DNA from 4 places in the Microbulbifer mixtoriginis genome. Region 1 is predicted to be linked to each of the others. Evidence: predicted binding sites of a transcription regulator. Region 1 holds the regulator's gene; each other region holds the start of a gene.

Region 1 (5,468 bases):
CTGACCCGCACGCTGGGCGGCCACCGTGAGCCCCAACAGCCAGATTAATACTTGTCCAGGAGGGGAGAGAGCCCCTACCAGCGCATCATCCCAGGGATTGACGGTCTTCTCAGCCCTGGCAGCCAGTTTTTGCACAAAGCGGCCGAAAATCCAGGCCGCCAGTGCGGAAGCTAATACAATAAGAAAAACAGAGATTATCCAAACCCGGTTATCACCCAGCCAGGACAACAGCACACTCTCTACGGACTCCACAATTCCCCCTCCGCTTATAAAACCGGCTCCAGCCGCCCATAGGTTCTTGGAGCAAGCTGCAGAAACCGGTATTTCTCAACTACTGCATTATTGAAGCTAACCAGCTGCGAGTTCTATGCCAGCGCTCACTTTTTTCGAGTTCCGCCCAAGAGGTGATTGAGGGTCTACCCCGCATGGCTTTCAGACGCTCACTCGATTCCGCTGCGGGAATAAAGTTCTGCAGCCCAGCGAGAGACTCCAAAGCCCCTGCACGGTTATTGCAGACTACGCCCATATCACAACCCGCTTCCAGAGCAGCGCGGATTCTCTCCCCATAACCACCGGCAGCTCCCGCCCCCTCCATGGACAGATCATCACTGAAGATAACCCCATTAAAACCCAGTCGTCCTCGCAAAATATCCTGTAGCCAGTAACGGGAGAAACCCACCGGCTGACTGTCTATATTGACGAAGCGAATGTGAGCGGGCATCACCGCATCCAGTTCATCGGCCCCTATGCAGTCAATAAAGGGCAAGGCATCGCTGGCCAGCACCTGCTCCAGGGAGCGCTCGTCTTGAGGAAGCTCCACATGGCTATCTTCAAGCACGTGCCCGTGTCCTGGAAAGTGCTTGCCGGTTGTAGCCATACCAGCCTCACGCATCCCTTGAATAAATGGTCTTGCAATAGCCGTCAGGTGATGGGGGTTGGGACAAAAACTGCGATCTCCAATAACTCGGCTGTGGCTGTCATCGGCATCCAATACAGGGGCGAAACTGAAATCCATCCCTACAGCCAATAACTCAGAGGCAAGCAACCAACCCACATCCTGCAGCTGTGCTGCTGAAGCCTCGGCGGACAGTTTTTGCATGGAAGGCAAACGCGTGAACCCCTCTCGAAAACGCTGTACGCGCCCACCCTCCTGATCAACAGCCAGCAGTATCTCTGGGCGCACAGATCGAATATCGGCAATCAGAGCTTGAATCTGATCGCGATCGCGATAATTGCGCGCAAAGAAAATCAAACCACCCACGAGCGGGTGGCGCAAAAGCTCGCAATCCTCATCAGTGAGCTTCTGCCCTTCGATATCGATCATCACCGGTCCGAGTGATGCAGGCATATTCAGTTCCTCTAAGATTCACCAGCTGCGCAGTTTAACCGGACTCCACCTTTAGCATTGCCGAAGCGGCCGGCACAAGGCGCTCCAAAGTTTCCGGCAGGCTGCTCTGAGCACCAAAATCCTCTCTCAGGATAGCCTCTATGGCATCGTAGCTCGACAAGGTGAAAATAGTGGCCCCTAACATAAAATACAGGCGCCAGTAGAAGGTCACGGGATCAACTCCCGGTAAGGCCTCGGCCAGTAGGCCTGCGAAGCGTCGGTAACTATCACCGTAACGAGACACTATAAAGCGGCGTAAGTGCCCCTGAAACTGCGTATAAGCCAGTCCCAGCAGGCGCATAAAGCGCTGAGCATCCAGCCCAAGTTGGCTCAGACTGCCCAACCCAACTCGGTATAGGCTCTCCAACAACCCTTCAACCTTAAGTGGTTGGCCAGAAGCTATGCGTCGATCCAACTCTGCTTCCAGCGCATCGGTAAATGGTGTTAGGAAACGCTCAAAGACCGCCTGGATCAACTCTTTCTTAGAACCAAAGTGGTAGTTGACCGCCGCCAGATTGACTCCGGCAGTACTCGTAATAGTCCTGAGGGATGTCTCGGTAAAGCCGCGCTCGGCAAAGAGCGCTTCGGCAGCATCCAAGATGCGGTTAACGGTATCCATCTGGCTCATAGATATCAAACCACCATTTAAAACAGCTGTTTAATTTCGGCCAGAGTAACACACTCCCAGCTCGCTGGCGGCTTATTGCACATACAGAAAGAACGGTTGTAGGGGGAAGTCCAACCTGGCGAATCCCCATAGGCAAAATTGGTTTGGTAAATTGGCAGGATAAGATGTAATTACCGAAGCGACTGACCACTACCTCTTCCCATAGGCCTTAGTGCATTCCACTGCGTGGGAAGAAAGATAGGGGCGCTAACTACTATTTAGGGACGAGGCACAGCCGTAGGCTCTGTATTTGGCCTCTACTTCCTGTATTCCTGTTTTTTCTGCCTCCCCTACTCCTCGCCCTATCCGATTGTTAATTAATAAAGAAAGTAACCTAGACATCTCGAAAACTTTTTAATCCCTGGCTCGCATATATTTCATAATCAAATCTGCAGCCTCTTCTACTGCATCCACCACATGAAACAGGTCTAGATCAGCAGAGTCGATACAATTCCGTTCCAATACCGTATCTACCAGCCAATCGTACAGCCCTCCCCAATAACGCTTGCCCACCAAAACTATTGGGAATCGCCGTACTTTTTGAGTTTGTACTAATGTCAGCGCCTCAAATAATTCGTCCAGCGTGCCGTAGCCCCCGGGTAAACCCACAAAGCCCACGGCATGCTTCACAAACATAAATTTACGCACAAAGAAATAGCGAAAATTCAAACTGATATCTTGGTAAGGATTGGCTGCCTGCTCAAAAGGCAGCTCGATATTTAATCCGATTGAAGTACCAGGCTGCTCAAAAGCCCCACGATTACACGCCTCCATCAGACCCGGCCCGCCACCGGTCATCACAGGTATCCCCTCTGCTGCTAAAAGCTCCCCAAGCTTCACCCCTTGCTGATATTCCTGGCTATCTTCAGTGAAACGCGCACCGCCAAAAACTGTTACCGCCCCGTTAAGCGCAACCAAACGCTCAATTCCATCAACCAACTCAGATTGAATGCGCAGAACTCTCCAGGCTTCAGCCATTTTCGCATCAAGCATTATTGTTCTCCCTTGCTGTCAGTTCTTTCAACTTTTCTTTTCATTCCTTGTTTTCTTAAACAATGTAGCAGCTGGACTGCAGGCAGGTGCTCAGTTTGCGAGATCCTTAAATCTGTATATAATCCCAGCAACTGTATAAAAATACAGAAACGCTAGGTAAATCTATGACCAATCTCACAGCACGCCAGACTCAAGTATTAGAGCTGATAAAAGCCTACCTGGACGACACAGGTTACCCTCCCACCCGCGCAGAAATCGCCCAAGAGCTGGGCTTTCGCTCGCCCAACGCTGCAGAGGAACACCTCAAAGCACTGGCACGAAAAGGAGCCATTGAGATGGTTGCCGGTGCCTCCCGAGGTATTCGAATTCCCGACCACCAATCGGGACTTCCCATCGTGGGGCGTGTCGCCGCAGGCAACCCTATTCTGGCAGCCGAGCATATTGAGGATTATTGCGACCTGCCCGCCAGTTTCTTCCACCCACCGGCAGATTATTTATTGCGGGTACACGGCATGAGTATGCGAAATGCCGGCATTCTCGACGGGGACCTTCTGGCAGTACAGAAGACCGAACAAATCAGAAACGGGCAGATTGTGGTTGCGCGGATTGATGATGAAGTAACCGTTAAGCGCTTCCGCCGTAAAGGTAATCAGGCAACGGTACAACTCCTGCCTGAAAACGAAGACTTTGATACCATCCAAGTAGATATGCGGGATAAGAACTTTGTAATCGAAGGATTAGCGGTGGGCGTTATTCGCCAAACTCCGTGAGACTAAAAGATTTACCGCCAATCAAATACAACAACAGCGGCTTCTAGCCGCTGTTGTTTCACTTAATTTTTCGCCTTTACCATAGATTAGTGAATCGTATGGTTAACCGGCATCGACTCTTCCTCTTCAAAGTAACCTGGCTCCAGGTCATCGAGATTTTGCACGGCTTCTATACCCGCCTCTAACATGGCCCGGGCTACCGCTACCTTGTGCTTTCGCAAAAATTGGAGACTCTCGGCTGAGAAACGAATACTCACCAGAGGGTCCTCCTCATGGCCGGCACGGCGCAGAGCCACATCGCCATTGGCCAACTCGATAATCTCAAAAGTTTCGGAGGACATTTGCTTTCCCTTCACTGCACATCAGTTTGCGCCCAGTGTACCACAGGCAATTTAGAAGTTTCAGTGGGCGCAAAAAGATGAATAGAAAGGTAGCGGAGCCCTCTTAGCACTCCTCGAGATTGGCACGCTGTCTAAGTATCAGCTCACTGAGAGCTTTGTGCCATTTAAGCAGCACCTCGAAAGAAAGCTCAATTGGTACTGGTCCGGCGATATTGTGGGTCGGAATAAGGTTGCCAGCTTGCCCCTTTTCCTCCGCTAATGTAGGCAGCCTTAAGAGCTGGTTCCACGCGCGTAATAATTCGCTAAGCCAACTCCCTGGCTCTGAGAGCAATAACTGCAGTTCACTTACTTCAAGGCTCGCTCTCCCCTGGCTGTGTAGGCTATCAAAAATAACCTGTACAGACTCCGGCTCAAAACCCAATTGCAGCTGGTGTGACAGTTCAGCCAGGAAAGCCTGATAGGCTTTCCACAGCTGCAACAAAGCACCTTCTTCCAGGGCCATTCGCTGAATAGTAGAGTCATAACTACTTGTGGCCAGCAGCTGACTCTTACGCAATGCCGAAGTGACTAGGCCGGTATAGGGGTTACTCATTTACTTTTTTGCCGCCGCTTTCTTAGCTGCCGGCTTTTTCTTGGCCGCCGCTTCGACTTTCCAGGAGCCATCCCGGTAAAAAGCCTTCCAACCCGTGGCCTTTCCATCCTCCTCAGACTGAACATACTGCTCTTGGGTCTTACGGCTGAAGCGAACTACCGTATCGCGCCCCTGATCATCCTGTGAGGGAGCCGAGAACAAGAAACTGTACTTAGGGTCAATCTCACTTTGGTGAGGCAGTAGCTCTTTTATCAGCGGGGCACGGGTCTCACGGTTTTTCGGAAACTGGCTGGCGGCCAGGAATAATCCGGAGGCACCATCGCGGAGAATGTAATGATCCTCAACCTTCAGGCAAGCCAACTCCGGCATAGGAACCGGATCCATTTTGGGTGGCGCCGGCTGGCCATTTTTCAACAGCTTGCGGGTGTTCTTACAGGCTTCGTTAGTACAGCCAAAGTATTTACCAAAACGGCCTGACTTCAGCTGCATGTCGCTACCGCACTTGTCACACTCAATAATCGGACCGTCGTAGCCCTTGATTTTGAACGTGCCCTGCTCTACCTCGTAACCATTACAGTCTGGGTTATTTCCGCAGATATGTAGCTTTCTCTGCTCATCAAGCAGATAACTATCCATCGCCGTGCCGCACTTAGGACAGCGGCGTTTCTCCCGCAGCTGGCGGGTTTCGGCATCTTCATCCTTATCCGCGTCCACGGCC
Region 2 (5,468 bases), 330 kb from region 1:
CGAAGAGGCACTTTCTGTAATCGGCGACCGCTGGAGCCTGCTTGTTGTCCGCGATGTACTGAGAGGCGTTAATCGGTTCGACTCGCTTCAGGACAGCTTGCAGATCTCCCGAAATATCCTTACACAAAGACTCTCCAACCTGGAAGAAGCCGGCATTCTGATTAAGGCGCCCATTAAGCCCGGAGCACGGCGTATGCTGTACAGCCCTACCCCAAAATGCCTCGCGCTCGTTCCCGTTTTGGTTTCTATGATTGATTGGAGTGCACACTGGTCTGAGAAAGCCAATGTGCGCTGGTCCCGTGTGATTGATAAAAGAACCGGGGAGCCTGTTCAGATAGATTTGGTGAGTAAAGATGGTAAGCCGGTATCCCTGCTGGATCTGGATTTGAAATACTAAAGAGCAGCGGGTTAAGACCCACCGAGGGGCCTGCTCTCTCCACACTTACTTATCTCGCTACCCTCCCTCGTTCCCTCCCCTCGCTCACGGCTTATAGCTAGACTAGATTTATCGATCGGTAACCAATCCTAACCACCCGATGCAACTTTATTGTGATCATTGCGGCCAACTCTGGAATATCGAGGATTCAGCGCTTATTTCAATACAGGAAATCCTCCGCGCTTTTCCCGATAGCAGAATTAGCGCAAAGCTGATCAAAACTTTAAAACCAACCATTGGCCTCCCCATGATGGCGGTGAAGCAATTCGCAGGCCACAAGACCTTAAAGAGCGGCCACTGTTTCTTTTGCAATACTCAGCTGGACAATATTCCAATTCTCTTCAAAAACTGCAGCAACTGCGGAGCGCTAAATCTCGATATTCCGAAGCAGGGCCAGCGAGACCCTTATTAAAAACACACCTTCTTAAACATGTACTAATGGCAGGGCCTCCCAGCGTGTGGTGTAGGCGGGTGAGCGATAAGCTTGACGCATCTTCCAGTGCTTATGCACCCCCTCAGCCCCTAGAAAAAGAGTGCCGCGGCCAAAGCGTTGGTTGACTCTATCGAGGGCCTGCATCATCTCCGTAGCACGGGCCGGCTGGCCGGCGGTAAACATATCCCCTTGCCCCAGGGAGCTGGGCACCAGCTCCACCAGGCCCACACCGGCTTTCATAAAACGATGACCAGGGCGGTAAAGCTCGGTTATGGCCCCCTTGGCCAGGCTCGCAATCAAGCGGGTGTCATTAGTGGCATAGGGGCACTGTACCAGCGTACTGCGACTGTAATAGTGGGGCTCGTGGGGCGAGGTGTGCAGAAAGACATGTATCGAAGCCACCAGGCACTCCTGCCCGCGCAGCTTTTCTGCCGCCCGGCTGGCATAGAGACTAACTGCCTGCAGAATGGGCTGTAGTTCGCTCAATTTCTCGCCAAAAGAGCGCGTGCAATAAATCTGTTTTTTTGCCGGCGGCTGCTCCTCCAGATTCAGGCATGACACCCCATTTAATTCCTCAATGGTTCGTTCAATATTGATATTGGTGTGTCGGCGCAAGATTTTAGGATTGGCCTGGGCCAGGTCATAGGCGGTCTCTATACCCAAGCGCCCCAATCGCTTGGCAAGACGCCTGCCGACTCCCCAGACTTTATCGACCGCCATGCGTTTCTGCAGCCATTGCCATTTCTGTGGAGTATCCAGGGCACAAACCCCGTTGCACTTGGCAATTTTTTTCGCTGCCCGATTGGCGAACTTGGCCAGGGTCTTACTCGGAGCAATCCCCACACTCACCGGCATACGCACATCGCGCCATAGGGTTGTGCGAATCCGCTGGCCGTAATCCAACCACTCCTCCTGTAAACCATACAGATTCAGAAACATCTCATCGATACTGTACACCTCCACCTCTGGGCTAAAGCCCTTCAGGGTCTCCATAACCCGGTGGGAAATATCGCCGTACAGTGGATAGTTGCTGGAGAAGATGGCCACATTGTGCCGCCGCAACAGATGTTCAATCTTGAAGAAGGGCTGCAAATCCCCAATTCCCAGTGCCTTGGCCTCTTTTGAGCGCGCCACCACAAAACCATCATTATTAGAGAGCACCACCACCGGCCTCCCCCTTAAGTCGGGCCGGAATATCTGTTCACAGCTGGCGTAGCAGCTGTTGCAATCCACCAGTGCCAGCATTCAGAGAGGGCGGTGATAACGAATGGAGGCTTTAACCACCCCTTCAACAATCAATTCCTGCCCTTCCCAAACCGGTATCGGCGGGTAACGATCGTTGGCCGACAGCAACCGCCCATGATGTCGATCCAGTACTTTGCAGGTGAGTTGACCATCCAAAGCCACCACCACCACATCGCCGTGTACTGGCGTTAGTGAACGGTCAACAACCAAAAGGTCGCGGTCGAAGATCCCCAAGCCCTGCATGGAATCGCCATTGGCACGAGCCATAAACGTGGCCGCCGGATGAGTGATCAAATGCTGATCGAGGCTGAGGCTTTTCTCTTTGTGGTCATCCGCCGGGGATGGAAAGCCCGCGGCCACACCGTGACTGTAGAGAGTTGCTAGTTTCATAGGGTTTCACTCGACACTGTATATGCATACAGTTTAGGGGGAGTTCGCCAATTCCGGCAAGAACGATGGCTGACCAGCGAGCCGCCAGCCGTGCTCGCAACAGGTCCATAGCAAGGCCACAAAGCACAACACACACTAAAACGGGTACCCTGTAGCGGGGACCCGCAAGGTGTAAATACCTTCTACGGGCTATTCGAGCATACTGTGAACCCAGTGCACTCTTGGGTAAAGCCAAGCAACGGACCACAACCTCCCTCCAAGTGGCCGCTTGGCAGCATAGCTGCCTGGGATTATGATCCGCGCAACAGGCGGGTAATGATCGATGACAAGGCCCGCCCTAAAAAAGCAACAGCCCCCACCCGAGTGAACACAGTACGGAGACGAGACAAAAAATGAATTTGGCTATAGCGGCACTGATCGTGGCCTCCTATTTTATCTGCATGAGGCTTAGCTCCTCCGCTATCAACCGGTTCGGGCAGGCCAGAGCGGTGAAGCCCTATCGCCTCAAATATATCTCCAAAACCATCAGTATTGCCGTCTTGGTATTCCATCTGGTGCTGCTGATCAGTGCCCTGGGGTTTGAATACACCCAGGTTTCCATTTTTCTCTCCTCTGTGTTCGCAGTAATTGGCGTAGCACTTTTTGCTCAGTGGTCGATACTGAGTAATATTACCGCCAGCCTGATTATTTTCTTCGGCTTTCCCTACCGGGTTGGCGACCAGATTCGGGTGATAGACAAAGACGACGATATCTCCGGCACTATTGAGGAGATCACACTATTTCATGTTCTCATCAGGCGCGGCGAAGAATTAATTACTTACCCAAACACTTTAATTCTGCAAAAAGGCGTAATCAAAAACCCCAGCAAGCAGCAGACTGAAGCACCTGCAAAGCTGCCGGAAGCCGGCCAGACTGAAGCGCAATAGCTCTCTACTTTCCCGCCCTCAATTCAGGGCGGGACACCTGAAAGCGACAAGTCCTCTCTGGAACTTTTGTACCAACGCGCCCTTCTCTCCCATACAGAAAACCATGCCATCTGGCTGGCTGGCTACACCTAAATAACAAAAAAACAGGCCCACAAAATCTCTACAAAAGGCACAAAAAAAGTTCTTACCACTTCCCATCTCCAGCGAAGTAATTTGCTTCAACCGTCTCAATAGTTAAAAATGCGCAAGATTCAATGAAATTGGCTTTAAGGGACTGCATGACCGATACCCTCAAAGATATACTCCACTTCGTACAGGAAATGGGCCTGAAAAATGGCTTGTTTGTCATTTTTTTCATCTTTGCACACTATTTATTGTTCTGGATGTACAGTGGGCGATTGAAAGATCGTCAAGTTGAAATTGATCGACTAGCGGCAGATAATAAGGAGTATCGGGATAGGTTCCTCAAGCTGATGGATAATGCCTTTTCCTATTCTCCGCCCACCAGAAAAGTGGCCCCAAAAAAGCCAGTTAATGAAAAGGAGTTTGAGTAGTGCTCTCCATATTGCTCGCGATCGCTCTTCTCTTCATTGCAATTCAGTTATACCGGCTTCATGAGATAAGAAAGCACGACCAACACCTGTTCGAGTTTTGTCAGCTGCGGAGAGATACGATCGCGTATCTCTCTAATTCCTATGAGAGTCTCTCCAGAACAGATTATATTGCGCTCAGGAAGATCAATGATGCGCTGAGCAGCATCATAGCCGGCTACAAAGAACACAGAACCGTTGTCTTTAACTACCGTCTGTTTATCGAGTACCTGGATGAACTCAAAGCCTTTGAGAAAAAAGCCGAGAAGATATCCACCGGCAACAAAGATATTCAAGACCTGCTCAAAAGAATCCACTGCTCCATTTTCAAAGCCTTCCTGGCATTTACTCCCCACCTGAAATCAGAACTTGCATTTTCCCTCATGATGAAACTGATTTCCCTTGGCGTTAAGGCGGGAGTTAAATCTCTAAAAGACTACCTATTACGCCTCAAAGAGGCAAAAGTCATGGTGAACACCTTCAAAGGGTCTTCTACACCCTGTTAGCCCCTAGTAGCAAATTTGGGGGCCTATGCCCCCTCCATCGCGTCCACTCCCCGCACTCAAACCCAACAGTCCCTCCTGAGACGATATCCAGCAATTTTGGTCAAGTTCCAGACACACACAAGTCCTAGAATACTTTCATAAGAAGAGGTGACAGCTATGGCAGAGTATAGGGATAGGTTTGTGCAGGTACTGCACTATATTGAGGAAAACCTCGACTCCGAACTCGATATCGACAAACTCTGCCAATACACCAACTTGTCTAAATATCATTTTCACCGGCAATGCTCCGCCTTTTTTGGAATGCCGGTAATAGCCCTAATCAGGCGATTGAGATTAAAAAGGGCAGCCTATCAACTCACCTATAGAGACAAAAAGGTGGTGGATATCGCCCTGGAGAGTGGCTACGACAGCCACGAGGCCTTTGCACGAGCCTTTAAGAAACTCTTTGGCAAGAGCCCCTCAGAATTTCGCCGCGCTCCAGACTGGGAAGTTTGGCATAAGCACTATGAACCAGTTACAGCACTTAGGAGTCACTTTATGAGAAATACAGCGAAATACGAAGTAACCATTGTTGAATTCCCCGAGACTCAACTCGCCGCCATGGAACATAGAGGCCCAGCCCACCACCTGGGTGCTACTATCAAACAGTTTATCCAATGGCGGAAGGCTCAAGGGCTTTCACCACGTAATAGCAGAACTTTCAACCTGGTTTATGATGACCCAGTAACCACACCCCCTGATCAATACAGATTTGATGTCTGCTGTACCGTGCAATACCCCATTGATGCCAGTGAAAGGAATATAGTCAACAAAGTAATTCCGGCAGGGAAATGCGCAGTCATAAGGCACTTAGGCAGTGACGATACCATTAGAGCGGCTGTTCAGCATCTATACTTTCATTGGTTGGATCATTCAACTTTTGCAGTTCGTGATTTCCCGATC
Region 3 (5,468 bases), 430 kb from region 1:
AGCTTATTTCCTTATAGAGGTTTTGCTCTTGAAACCGTTTGCTCCATTGAGCAAGTGCGCGTACCAGGGATTGGATACGCCGGTACAACTGTGGGTGGTTACTTTTACAGGCCAGGGCCGCGCGGCGACTATCCCTGCGGCTCAAGCTAGCGCTGTACATTTCCCGTGCGCGCTCGCTTAAGTTGTGCGCTTCATCTACCAATAGTGCGCGCCTGTAACGCGGATCTTGTAGTGTGGAAATACGCACCAAAGGATCAAAGACGTAATTAAAGTCACAGACCACCAAATCCGCCCAGGGCAGCATTTGCAAGGACAACTCAAAAGGGCAGAGATGCCACTGATCTGCAACCTTCGCGAGCGCTTCCGGTGTGATCCAGGGTTGCCCCAGCAGTTGTTTGCGCGCTTGCGGCAGGCGGTCGTAAAAGCCCTGTGTGCGAGGACAGGTGCCTTCATCATCGCGGCTACACAATCCCAGTTTGCAAGCGCAGGTCGTATCACGCGCACGCAGCTCCAATAGTGAAAGCTTTAGCCCAATTCCATGTAGCTTAGCGATAGTCTCTCGCACTACCTGCCTGCCAGAGTTTTTTGCCGTGAGGTATAGCAGTTGGTCCAGCTTTTCCTCACCAAGGGCTTTGATAGCGGGGAACAGCGTACTAATGGTTTTGCCAATACCAGTGGGCGCCTCCACAACCAGTTGTCCTGCATCCCTAAGGCAGCGATAAGCGGATACCGCCAGCTGGCGCTGACCGGGTCTGTAATCAGGGAAGGGGAATGAGAGGCTTTTTGCTGTTTGAATCACTTGTTGCCGATGCGCTTGCCAGGACCTATGCCAATGGATATACAGACTGAGGGCATCTCCAGCAAAACTTTCCAAAGCCTCCCAGTTGAACAGGCTTTGCTCCGGGTAGGACTTTTTCTCTTTGAGGTTGTACCAGACCATCTGCAGGGAGACCTCTTCAACCGAACTCCCTTTTTGGCGCTGCTGTAGCAAATAGCAGAAACCGTAAATTTTAAGCTGAGCCCAATGTAGTAGGCGGGTGGTCTCGGGAAGCTCATCTGGATGGCAATAGGTGGTTTTGATTTCATCCAGTTGTGCCGGCTGGTGCAAGTCAGCTTGCGGATGAAGGATATCGACCCGTCCCTCCAAGAGGATATCCTGGCCTGAGCACTCCAGCTGAACCTGTAAACGGTATTCCGCTTCTGCGCCTTTGGGGCGACGTTTTTGCAGTTTTTGGTGAGCGCGAATGCCCTCCTGGGCGGTTGGGCCTGGCCCGCCGGTATGGATCAAATCCCCTCTGCGGCAAGAGAAAGCCACTAATTCACCCACAGATAACTTTAGGGAAGAGGCGCTTTCGGAGATATCATGCTCCTCAGTAGGCTCCGCCAGTAACGCTGCAACTGTGGGCTTACCCCTCAAGGCTGTAACCATTCCACATGTATCACCCGGTGGGGAATATTGTGAGCGGCAAAGAACGTCAGCCAGCGCTGCTGGTTTTGCTGGAGACGATCACCGGGGCCCTTGACTTCTAATAACTCATAACTTCCTTTTTTGGGAAACAGAATCAGATCTGGCAGGCCATTGCGGTGATGATTGATATCCCTGAGTAAACGTTGAAACAGTGCGTGCCAATGTTCTGCAGGAATACGATCCAGGGCCAGCTCCAGCAGTTCCTGGGGTAGTGCTTCCCAGGCTACCAGTGGATTGGCAATACCCTGTTTTCCACGGTAGGTTTGCATAACCCGCAGCTTTAGCGAGCTTTGACAAAGCTCTGACAGTCGCGATTCAAGTAAGCTCTGGCGTGATGAGTAAAAATTTGGGCTACGGAAATCACTTGGGGCTATTTGGAAAGGGTTATAAAAGGCACCTGGCACTGAAGCAAAGAGAATGTCCCAGATATAGAGGCCCAGTACCCCATTGAATAGACTGTTCTCTACATAGTGGCAGACACCTTCTTCCTGCCTTGCCACTTCCGCAGCTGCCAGAATTTCTACTCTTTCTGGGGCCTGGGGTAGGGTAAATATTTCTTGCGGTGGCTGATAAGGCTGGGGGTTCTTCCAAGCTTGAGCACAGCCTATGCGCTTGGCCGTGCGATACCCAAAACTCTCGGCAAAACATCGTTCGGCCTCATTGAGGGGAGATTCGAGAATTTCACGGCATAGGGAAAGCGCCTGATCGAAATTACCACGCTTTGCGACAATTCTCGTCCGGCGTTCACGAGCAGGCGGCTGCACACAATCCTGATAGAGTCTCTCTGCAGCTTCAAACTGATCCAGCCTTTCCAGTTGTCGCGCCAGCTTCAGGCGTAGACGATCCACTCGCCTGGCCAGAGTCAAATCTCCAGGAATGCCAGCGGGTAATTGACCAGTCAGTTTATGGATTCCACCGGCATCACCAGAGAGTACCTCCTCAGCTTGTTCAAGGCAGCTGTAATAGAGTAAGTACTGCTCAATCTGCTCTCGACTCTGGAAGGGCAGCTGGTGACTATCTAATGGGTAGGGCTCATATCGGTATAACCCCAGGTCCTTCAGTACGTATTCCGTAAGGCTCTGGTTCAGATTGCCAAAAAAACAAAGCTGAAAGGTTTGAAAGCACTCGGCCCTTTGAAGTGCAAGCAATGCCTCATCGGCCATTAACCGTTCTCGCCATTCAAAGGAGGCCGCCAATAAAGCTTCCTCTAACTCTCCCCGTTTTAGGGACTTGCGTAGGCCAGCAGGTCCCGCTGAGAACAGTTCCGCCTTGGTAAACAGCGCTATAAGTTCGCGATCTGCCAGGGGGGGATTCCTTTTCAAAAAACCAGCAGAGCAAAGAGAGTCAATGGCCTTGCCAAGATCGTCAATTTCTCTGTAAGACAGTTTTCCCTCTCTGAACAGTGCCCCCAAAGATGATGGAATACCCTTACGGGATAGCAGCCGAACATAAAGGCGCTGACTGTCAGCATCGAGCTCGCAGAGCTCACGATAAAAGTTAATCTCAGCAGGGGAAAGTAGCTGCTTGTAGCGGGACACTACAAAATCAACCAAGGCCCGGAAGTTGGTCAAATAGTAGTCAGGTGCTAGCTCGATAGTGGCGGCCATGATACGGGCAATAATGTGTCAACAATAAATCGTGGTGGGTAATATTGATATAAGAGCTGTATGGTTATACAGCATATCATTTCTGGAAACAAAACCATAGGCTGACTTTACGGACATATAAGAAACACAGCAGCAGTAAGCTTTGAATGATTCTGAGTAGCTTCCTCGTTGGTTAAAGTATCAATACTTCAAGAGACTATCAGTCAAGCTATAACAGAAGGAGTGTTTTTGAGAAGGAGTGAGAGCCAATAAGGAATAAACTTAAATAGGTGAGTTGAGACACTCAACGATTTTACCCATTGGTATGGAAATAGCCTTGTAAATATGTTTGTTAATAGGAGGGGAAAATTGCCCCTCCTATTCAGCTAAAAAGCTATGTAAAACTCAAGAAGCTTGAATTGAGGTTTTACTTTGATGCGCACTCGATCTGGGAACCTGTACTCTATATTCTGGGAACATATTTACGGTAACAGTAAAATCACACTTAGTAGGACCAGCAACATGCTTCAGGCCCCACCAGTATTTTATTTTAACGGTTTCGCCTGGGGCGATGGGGTGACCGTAGCTTACAAAACCATCTTCTATGGGAGTACCTACTGAATTACACAGGTATGCATCCCAGGTCATACCATTGTCATCGAGATCCAAGAATACTTTGGCGTCGAGGATAGGAAATTTTCCAGTATTTTTGAGTTCTATAAGCCCCTGAATATAACTTCCTTCTGTAGAGTCCTCGATACCAGTCCATGCAGCCCAGTGAAAACTGGTGGCCTCAAGACTATCAGAAATAAATGGCTTATCTGTATCCCAACCTTCAACATGACCAATATTTGACATGATTAATCCTTTTCTTCAGAGATATCATTAAAAAATTAATGACTGCAAGTGGGTACCGCCTATTTTTAAAAACGAAAGCATGAGAATAGGGTAAGCAAAACAATAGCAAATCAAAAAACACGAGATGTATGTTCTGGGCTTTACCCTAAGATTCCTGCTCACTGTGCACCCCTTGGTGCACAGGCGGAGTATTGGGGCCATAAAAGTTGAGATCAACCCTTAAATATTAGATGGGCAATAGTTGCGAGAATAACAACGCCAAAATTTTTACTGGGGGCAGTATGGCATGCCATATAAAGCTTTCTTTGATCAATGGCCTGGCATTGCGCCGGTAACAATTGGCCGTCTTAAAGGCTGCAAAACTAAAGTAAATTCCACCAAGGCATCCAGGGCTATGATTTTGCAGGCAGGCAGGCAGGCAGGCAAATAGAAGAAATCTTGTAACTCCTATTTAATATACCGAAAAACTTTACGATACCTAAAAATAATAAACCAAAGAAATAGGGCTAATGGTGTAATCATTAATACAGCCATTTGGTTTTTTAATACCGCCATATTCATTGTGATGATCACAGTCCCCAATTCATAGATATCGGTGGCAATGATCACAGGAAGGAAAAACGCCCAAAATCTCGCGCTGCCAATTTTTTTGGCAAAAGCCAACCCAAAGAAACCCACAAAATAAGTGGTATAGATGATCAGGCTTGCTATCAACCACCAGATCGACTGATTGTATTCATTGTAAGCAAAGGCTTCATACTGAGAGATCACTTCTATCGGAACCAGAAGAAAAAATAATACCTTCCAGAGAACACTTGGCTTGTAGATTAAAGATTCATTACCAAGAGCACTCTCTGGGGCCCGGTAGAGTTCCTGCATGAAACATCCCTATTGTTATTACTTTGCAGTTCAATAAAGCTTATGTTACTAACACAAGATCCTTGAAGCTTCCCGAAGAAGGAGCCTATTAGTGGGCGCCTCAATCAACGAGAGGGCGCAGAGGATATTCTGATCCCAGGCAAAGTCAACTAATTCAATCCCCATTTTTATAACAATGCGAAATCAACCTGAAAACTCTTGTTTTTAGTCAAATTCATATTGTTTGAATACAGAAAAACCGAGGAAAAATCGGCGCAATACCTATTAGGTGGTAAATTTCTGTGACGATAAACGCAAAGTCAGGTTTTAACCTTTGGTGACATAAGTTACAGGTTTAATACATTTCCACTTCACGGAATCATTCTTTTTTTTCGCCCGTTTATTAAATACTAAAGGCCACCTTGACCATTACCCCGTTGGCTCAGGCCGACTCCAAATCCAGATTAGCCCACAACCGATGCCGCCAACAGCGAAAAAAAGTAAATACAGATTGGAAATGTGATGAACGGCAAGAGCCATAGAAAGTGCCATGGTCAGCGTAGCCAGTAGTTTGGTTCTCCTACTGATGTAACCACTACGCCAGGTTCTTAATAGGTGACCAAATAAGTGATGTTCCTCAATCCACTGATGCAGCCGCTCAGAGCTTTTAGAGGCCGCCCAGGCACCAACAACAATAA
Region 4 (5,468 bases), 690 kb from region 1:
GAAAGCATTACCTTCGCGCCTCAAGCAAGCATGAGAGTATAAGCGTGATTACTCTTCGTCCAGCGCCCAGCTAATAGCATCTGAAGAGAAACCGCGGTAAGACAGGTAGCGTTGGCGACGTGCGCGCTCCTTCAGTTGCTGTTCCCGCGGCAACGCCAAATCAATTGGCGAGCGATATTTGCGCTGCAGCTGCTCTTGGGCCAAGGAAAACCAGTCCACCTCTAGCTGCTCTAAGACCTGGGATAAAAGCTCAGCGGAAATGCCGCGCTGTTGTAATTCCAGGCGGATACGCAGGGGCCCCTGACCACGCTGAACACGAGAACGGGCAAAAACTTCGGCAAAGCGCTGATCAGACTGGTAGTTGAGTTCTTGCAAGCGCGTGAATAGCGCATCGAAGTCGGCACCGGGGAACTTACCCACCAGCTTCCGCCTCAATTCCAAACGGGAGTGCTCGCGGCGAGTAAGCAGCTCAAGCGCCGCGCCGAAAAGCGCTTGAGCGGGGTCGGCGGTGAAGGCCGCCTTGGAGGAAAAAGACACTTACTCTTGGGGCAGTTCGGCAGCCTCTTCAGGGCTGGCCGGAACCAGATCGCCTAACAGCTGTGCCCGCAGCTGAGCCTCAATTTCATTGCGGATATCGGGGTTATCACGCAGGAACTTGGTAGCATTGGCCTTACCCTGACCAATCTTATCACCCTTGTAGCTATACCAAGCGCCCGCCTTATCAACCAAGCCCAGCTTCACACCGTAGTCAACAACCTCACCAATCATATTGATGCCTTCGCCGTACATGATCTGAAATTCAGTCTGCTTAAAGGGCGGAGCCACCTTGTTCTTCACCACTTTCACGCGGGTCTCGTTACCCACTACTTCATCGCCGTCTTTTACCGAGCCGATGCGACGGATATCCAAACGCACGGAGGAGTAGAACTTAAGAGCATTACCACCAGTAGTGGTTTCCGGGGAGCCGAACATTACACCGATCTTCATACGAATCTGGTTGATAAAGATCGCTAAGGTATTGGTGTTCTTGATATTACCGGTCAACTTACGCAGTGCCTGGGACATCAGACGAGCCTGCAAACCTACGTGGGAATCTCCCATCTCTCCTTCAATTTCAGCGCGCGGTGTCAAGGCTGCAACGGAGTCCACAACCAATACATCCACAGCACCGGAACGCACCAGCATATCTGCCACTTCCAAGGCCTGCTCGCCGGTATCTGGCTGGGAGACGATTAACTCATCAACATTTACACCGAGCTTTTCGGCATAAATGGGATCTAGGGCGTGTTCTGCATCCACGAAAGCACAGGTGCCGCCTTTGCGCTGGGCCTCGGCGATCACTTGCAGGGTTAGAGTGGTTTTACCAGAGGATTCCGGGCCATAGATCTCAACGATACGACCGCGGGGCAGGCCGCCTATACCCAGCGCCACATCCAGGCCGAGAGAGCCAGTGGAGATTGCGGGGATACGCTCGCGCTCCTTATCTCCCATACGCATCACTGTGCCCTTGCCAAACTGGCGTTCGATCTGCGACAGCGCCGCTTTCAATGCCTTGTCTTTATTGGAATCCATGACCGTTCCCGTATATCTGAGCTGTGTTGAGTGGGGCAAGCTTATCGAAGGATTACTGTATAGGCAACCAGTAATTCCGGCACAATCTGTACCAATCTTCCCAACACGGTTACACCGCTCTCAATTCTGCACAACCCCGCTATCACACCAGTAAACTGACCAGGTAGATCACCTTTAAACAGGGTGTTCCTCCAAGATCTTCAGCATCCCTTTGAGAGCCTCCAGCACCGTTTGTGCCTGAACTGTGGCCCGACCCCCTTTAAAGTGGAAACACCGAGCATCAATCTGAACCGGTTCCTGCCCTTCCGCATGAGCCCAGGCAATCCACACAGTACCGACTGGTTTCTCTTCGGTACCACCACTGGGACCAGCAATACCGCTTACCGCCACGGACAGGTTGGCATCCATCATAGCCAGCACTCCACAAGCCATTTGCCGGGCAACTGGTTCGCTGACCGCACCAAACTGTTTTAGGTCCTTCGCATCCACCCCTAACACACTGTGCTTGATGCGATTGGCATAACTAACGACTGAACCATCAAACCAATTGGACGCATTGGGAATAGAAGTGATCGCCGCGGCAATCGCACCACCAGTGCAGGACTCCGCAGAGGTTACAAACCAACAGCGCTTTATCAATTCCTCACCAAGCTGCTGTGCCAAACTTAATATCTCGCCATGATCAGCCATTTTTCTACCCGCGTATCATTTCTCAAGGTACTCACTCGCCAGGAGCAACCCGCACATCACCTTATATTATGCCAACTGAACGCAACCTCCACTAACAAGACCGCCATTCGCTGCACCAAGCAATGGCGTATAGCCATCCATAGACCTACAAGCAGCAAATGAAAATAACATTACCGTGCCAGCCTTAAAATTACTGAAGCGGTACTACAGCCTCTGTAGATTCAAAAAACTACCTCCCTTTAATCAAGACATAACTACCCACAAAAAAGATGTAGCTCTTCTAGTCGGGCACGTCCAACACATAAACATCCTCATAGGTTTTAAAAGTGCGGAAAATATAGCTACAGGACAAAGAAAAATGCATGGTACTAACCTCGTGCGATAAGCAGGACTGAGCACGCGATAAAGGGGGAAAGCACTCACCCAAGAATAACCCGCTATTTGTTAGGCTTTATTCGTCGATAAAAAAATCAACGATACCCCTTTGATAGCCAAAAAAGAATAAAAAGCTATGCGAATAAAACAATCAGTGATGGTTATGACTATCCTGGGAAGCTGCGCTTCTCCATTAATCAACGCAAAAACTTTAATCTGGGAAGATAATTTTGAAGGAAACAGTATTAATAAATCCGTCTGGACTTACGATGTAGGCAGTTGGGGCTGGGGCAATAACGAACTACAAGACTACACGGGCAATAGTAATAATGCCTATATTGAAGATGGTAACCTGGTTATTCAGGCACAACGCAATACTGACGGCAGTTTTACATCTGCCCGCCTGAAAACGATTGGTCGACTCTCTTATCGATACGGTACGATTGAGGCCCGCATCAAACTACCTGATCTCAACGCCGGTCTCTGGCCGGCTTTTTGGCAGCTCGGTAATAACTATGGGCAGGTCGGCTGGCCCGCATGCGGTGAACTGGATATTCTCGAAGCCGGCATGGCCGAGGCGCTCGAAAGCGGCAGTGTCAATTCAGCGATTTCCAGTGCCTTCCACTGGCATCATGAGTCCGATGAATACACAGGACAAGCGGATTACGGTCAAAGTAAAAACCTCATCAAAGATTTTGGCTACAGTAGGGATTTAACCGAGGGTTACCATATTTTTGGTATGACTTGGACACCCGACCATATTACGATGTGGGTGGACGATGAAGCCAACGAAATCATCAGCATTGGCAGTGAAGACCCGGCGTTTGATGAGTTTCGTCAAGAACACTTCCTGATACTCAACCTCGCTGTGGGTGGTATTTTCCCACAGATCTTTCGCAATGAAGAAATCACCGCACCGATGCCCGCCAAAATGTATGTGGATTATATCCGTATCTATGATAACGACGATAATAACTACAACACAGAAATCACCCTGGCCGAAGACAAGGCAAAATTCGGCAACCTAAGCATATACGGTGACGGTGAAGATATCTCTGAGTCTTTGCAGCTTGGCACCCATACCGAACTCTATATCTGGAACAATATGGAATCCACCGCAAGTGTTGATGACAATGAGGCCTTGGAATTTAATATTGACGCTGGCGATTGGTTTGGCATGGGTTTTTGGATGCACTACGACCTAAATATGATGCACTATCAAAATGGTCACTTAAACTTACGTATCAAGACCAGCAGCACTGAAACGATTGGGATTGGTATCGCCAGCACTGGCAGTGGTAGCGATAGTTGGGTTGATTTAATCGATGGCGGTGAAGACTATGGGTTAAAACGAGATGGACAATGGCACTTGGTCAGCATTCCGCTAAGCAAATATGCTGTGGACTTCCACACCATTAGCCAGACCATAATGGTTCGTGGTGACGCACCTGCAGAGGGGTTCACCTTGGCCATTGATGAAATTTACTTCAGTGAGGGAGAGGCAAAGACTATCCCCGCTGGCATTTTTTCCGTATACAGTGAAACGCTCGAAGCCGATTCGACTTTTAAGCTGGGTAGCGATGGCAATTTATTCGTGTGGGAAAACACCCTGCTGGAAGTCTCTCAATCACCATTCGAAGGCGAAAAGTCCCTCTCCTACCAATCCTCTGGAGCCGGCTGGTTTGGCATGGCATTTACCGCCAACAGCTACCACGACCTATCCGCTTACGATAACGATAGAGCCACACTAAATTTTTTCCTTAAAACCAGCAGTGACACCCCTTTTAAAGTCGGCATGAAGAGTGGCAGCATCAATAATGTTGAACAAAAGTGGATCGAATTTAACAAAAACCCTGATCCCTATGAATTTGTCCGTGACGGCCAATGGCATCAAATATCCATCCCAGTCAGCGACTTCAGCGATGAAGTGGATATGTCCAACGTGATTCAGTTATTTGAAATATTAGGTGTAGAAGGAGATATCACTAATATTGAGATCGATAACATCTATTTTTCCAGTGAAGCCTCTGGATCTCACTGTCAGCACCCACCCCACAAGTGCCATCCACATCACGGGCGACAGGAGCAGCCTAAAAGAAAGTGCAAGCCCTGCAGCCCTCTAAGTGACTTCAGTAATAGTGACTTCAGCAATGATCAGCTCTGTAACTATCGACTGGGAGGTCATCAACACCGCTGTCTAGACTCTGCTGGAGAATAACGATGACAGCCACCGGACAATATCCAGTCCCTGTACGGATTAAGTAATCACAAACGTCAACACTCAATCAGTGTAAACTGCAACTACCCTACTTAAAAATTAATTGTACCAAACGGAGCACAGCGTACAGATTACCTACCTGAGAAACCAACGTCTTCTGGACGGTCTGGGCAGCATCTTAATGATGATGCCCAGTTTATTATCTGATTGTGAGGAAAGTTATAAAATTTCAATTAAATCGCACAAAGGGTATATATACTCTGCACTCAATCATTTAGAGAAATATAAACCCAAAAAACAGCTATCTATAACCCATTGCTGATATGGAGCGCCCTTGATTCAGGTAGCTACTATACAGTTCAGCTACAGGGGTTGGCAGCAATTCGGCCTCCACTACCTCAAAGCCCAGCGACAAATAAAAAGACTCTAAGTGGATATAGGGAAAGGTATAGGTATTCCTATCAAACCTCTTAGCCAGGAGTGCTAGCAATAAACGCGCGACTCCCCGCCCCTGGTACTCAGGGGCCACCGCAACCCCTGCAAGTAATTTAAAAGATTCATATCTACGCAGGTAGCCACAGCCGATCACCTCACCTCGCTCGTTACGCACGAC

Evidence for each region. Region 1 encodes LexA, which represses DNA repair genes until DNA is damaged. Its sites were predicted from a motif close to ACTGTNTNTANANACAGT; they were not measured.
Region 2: the regulator LexA is predicted to act here: its motif matches at 2,520-2,537, upstream of ACJJI0_RS01475 (LexA family protein).
Region 3: the regulator LexA is predicted to act here: its motif matches at 3,131-3,148, upstream of ACJJI0_RS04815 (VRR-NUC domain-containing protein).
Region 4: the regulator LexA is predicted to act here: its motif matches at 1,627-1,644, upstream of recA (recombinase RecA).

Annotation. Positions count from the first base shown of each region.
Region 1 covers NZ_CP174285.1:674,645-680,112, reverse strand. The annotation lists gene ACJJI0_RS02950 (mechanosensitive ion channel family protein) at 1-252, opposite strand, end outside; gene nagZ (beta-N-acetylhexosaminidase) at 332-1,348, opposite strand; gene ACJJI0_RS02940 (TetR/AcrR family transcriptional regulator) at 1,383-2,015, opposite strand; gene ACJJI0_RS02935 (LOG family protein) at 2,409-3,047, opposite strand; gene lexA (transcriptional repressor LexA) at 3,212-3,817, shown strand; gene ACJJI0_RS02925 (hypothetical protein) at 3,904-4,158, opposite strand; gene ACJJI0_RS02920 (DUF6586 family protein) at 4,262-4,750, opposite strand; gene topA (type I DNA topoisomerase) at 4,751-5,468, opposite strand, start outside.
Region 2 covers NZ_CP174285.1:341,940-347,407, reverse strand. The annotation lists gene ACJJI0_RS01485 (winged helix-turn-helix transcriptional regulator) at 1-397, shown strand, start outside; gene ACJJI0_RS01480 (Y-family DNA polymerase) at 861-2,114, opposite strand; gene ACJJI0_RS01475 (LexA family protein) at 2,115-2,504, opposite strand; gene ACJJI0_RS01470 (mechanosensitive ion channel family protein) at 2,897-3,430, shown strand; gene ACJJI0_RS01465 (hypothetical protein) at 3,709-3,984, shown strand; gene ACJJI0_RS01460 (hypothetical protein) at 3,984-4,526, shown strand; gene ACJJI0_RS01455 (AraC family transcriptional regulator) at 4,683-5,468, shown strand, end outside.
Region 3 covers NZ_CP174285.1:1,104,689-1,110,156, reverse strand. The annotation lists gene ACJJI0_RS04820 (ATP-dependent DNA helicase) at 1-1,429, opposite strand, end outside; gene ACJJI0_RS04815 (VRR-NUC domain-containing protein) at 1,414-3,075, opposite strand; gene ACJJI0_RS04810 (hypothetical protein) at 3,460-3,912, opposite strand; gene ACJJI0_RS04805 (hypothetical protein) at 4,360-4,791, opposite strand; gene ACJJI0_RS04800 (YbaN family protein) at 5,200-5,468, opposite strand, start outside.
Region 4 covers NZ_CP174285.1:4,912,747-4,918,214, reverse strand. The annotation lists gene ACJJI0_RS21495 (regulatory protein RecX) at 49-537, opposite strand; gene recA (recombinase RecA) at 538-1,572, opposite strand; gene ACJJI0_RS21485 (CinA family protein) at 1,747-2,262, opposite strand; gene ACJJI0_RS21480 (glycoside hydrolase family 16 protein) at 2,774-4,855, shown strand; gene ACJJI0_RS21475 (GNAT family N-acetyltransferase) at 5,157-5,468, opposite strand, start outside.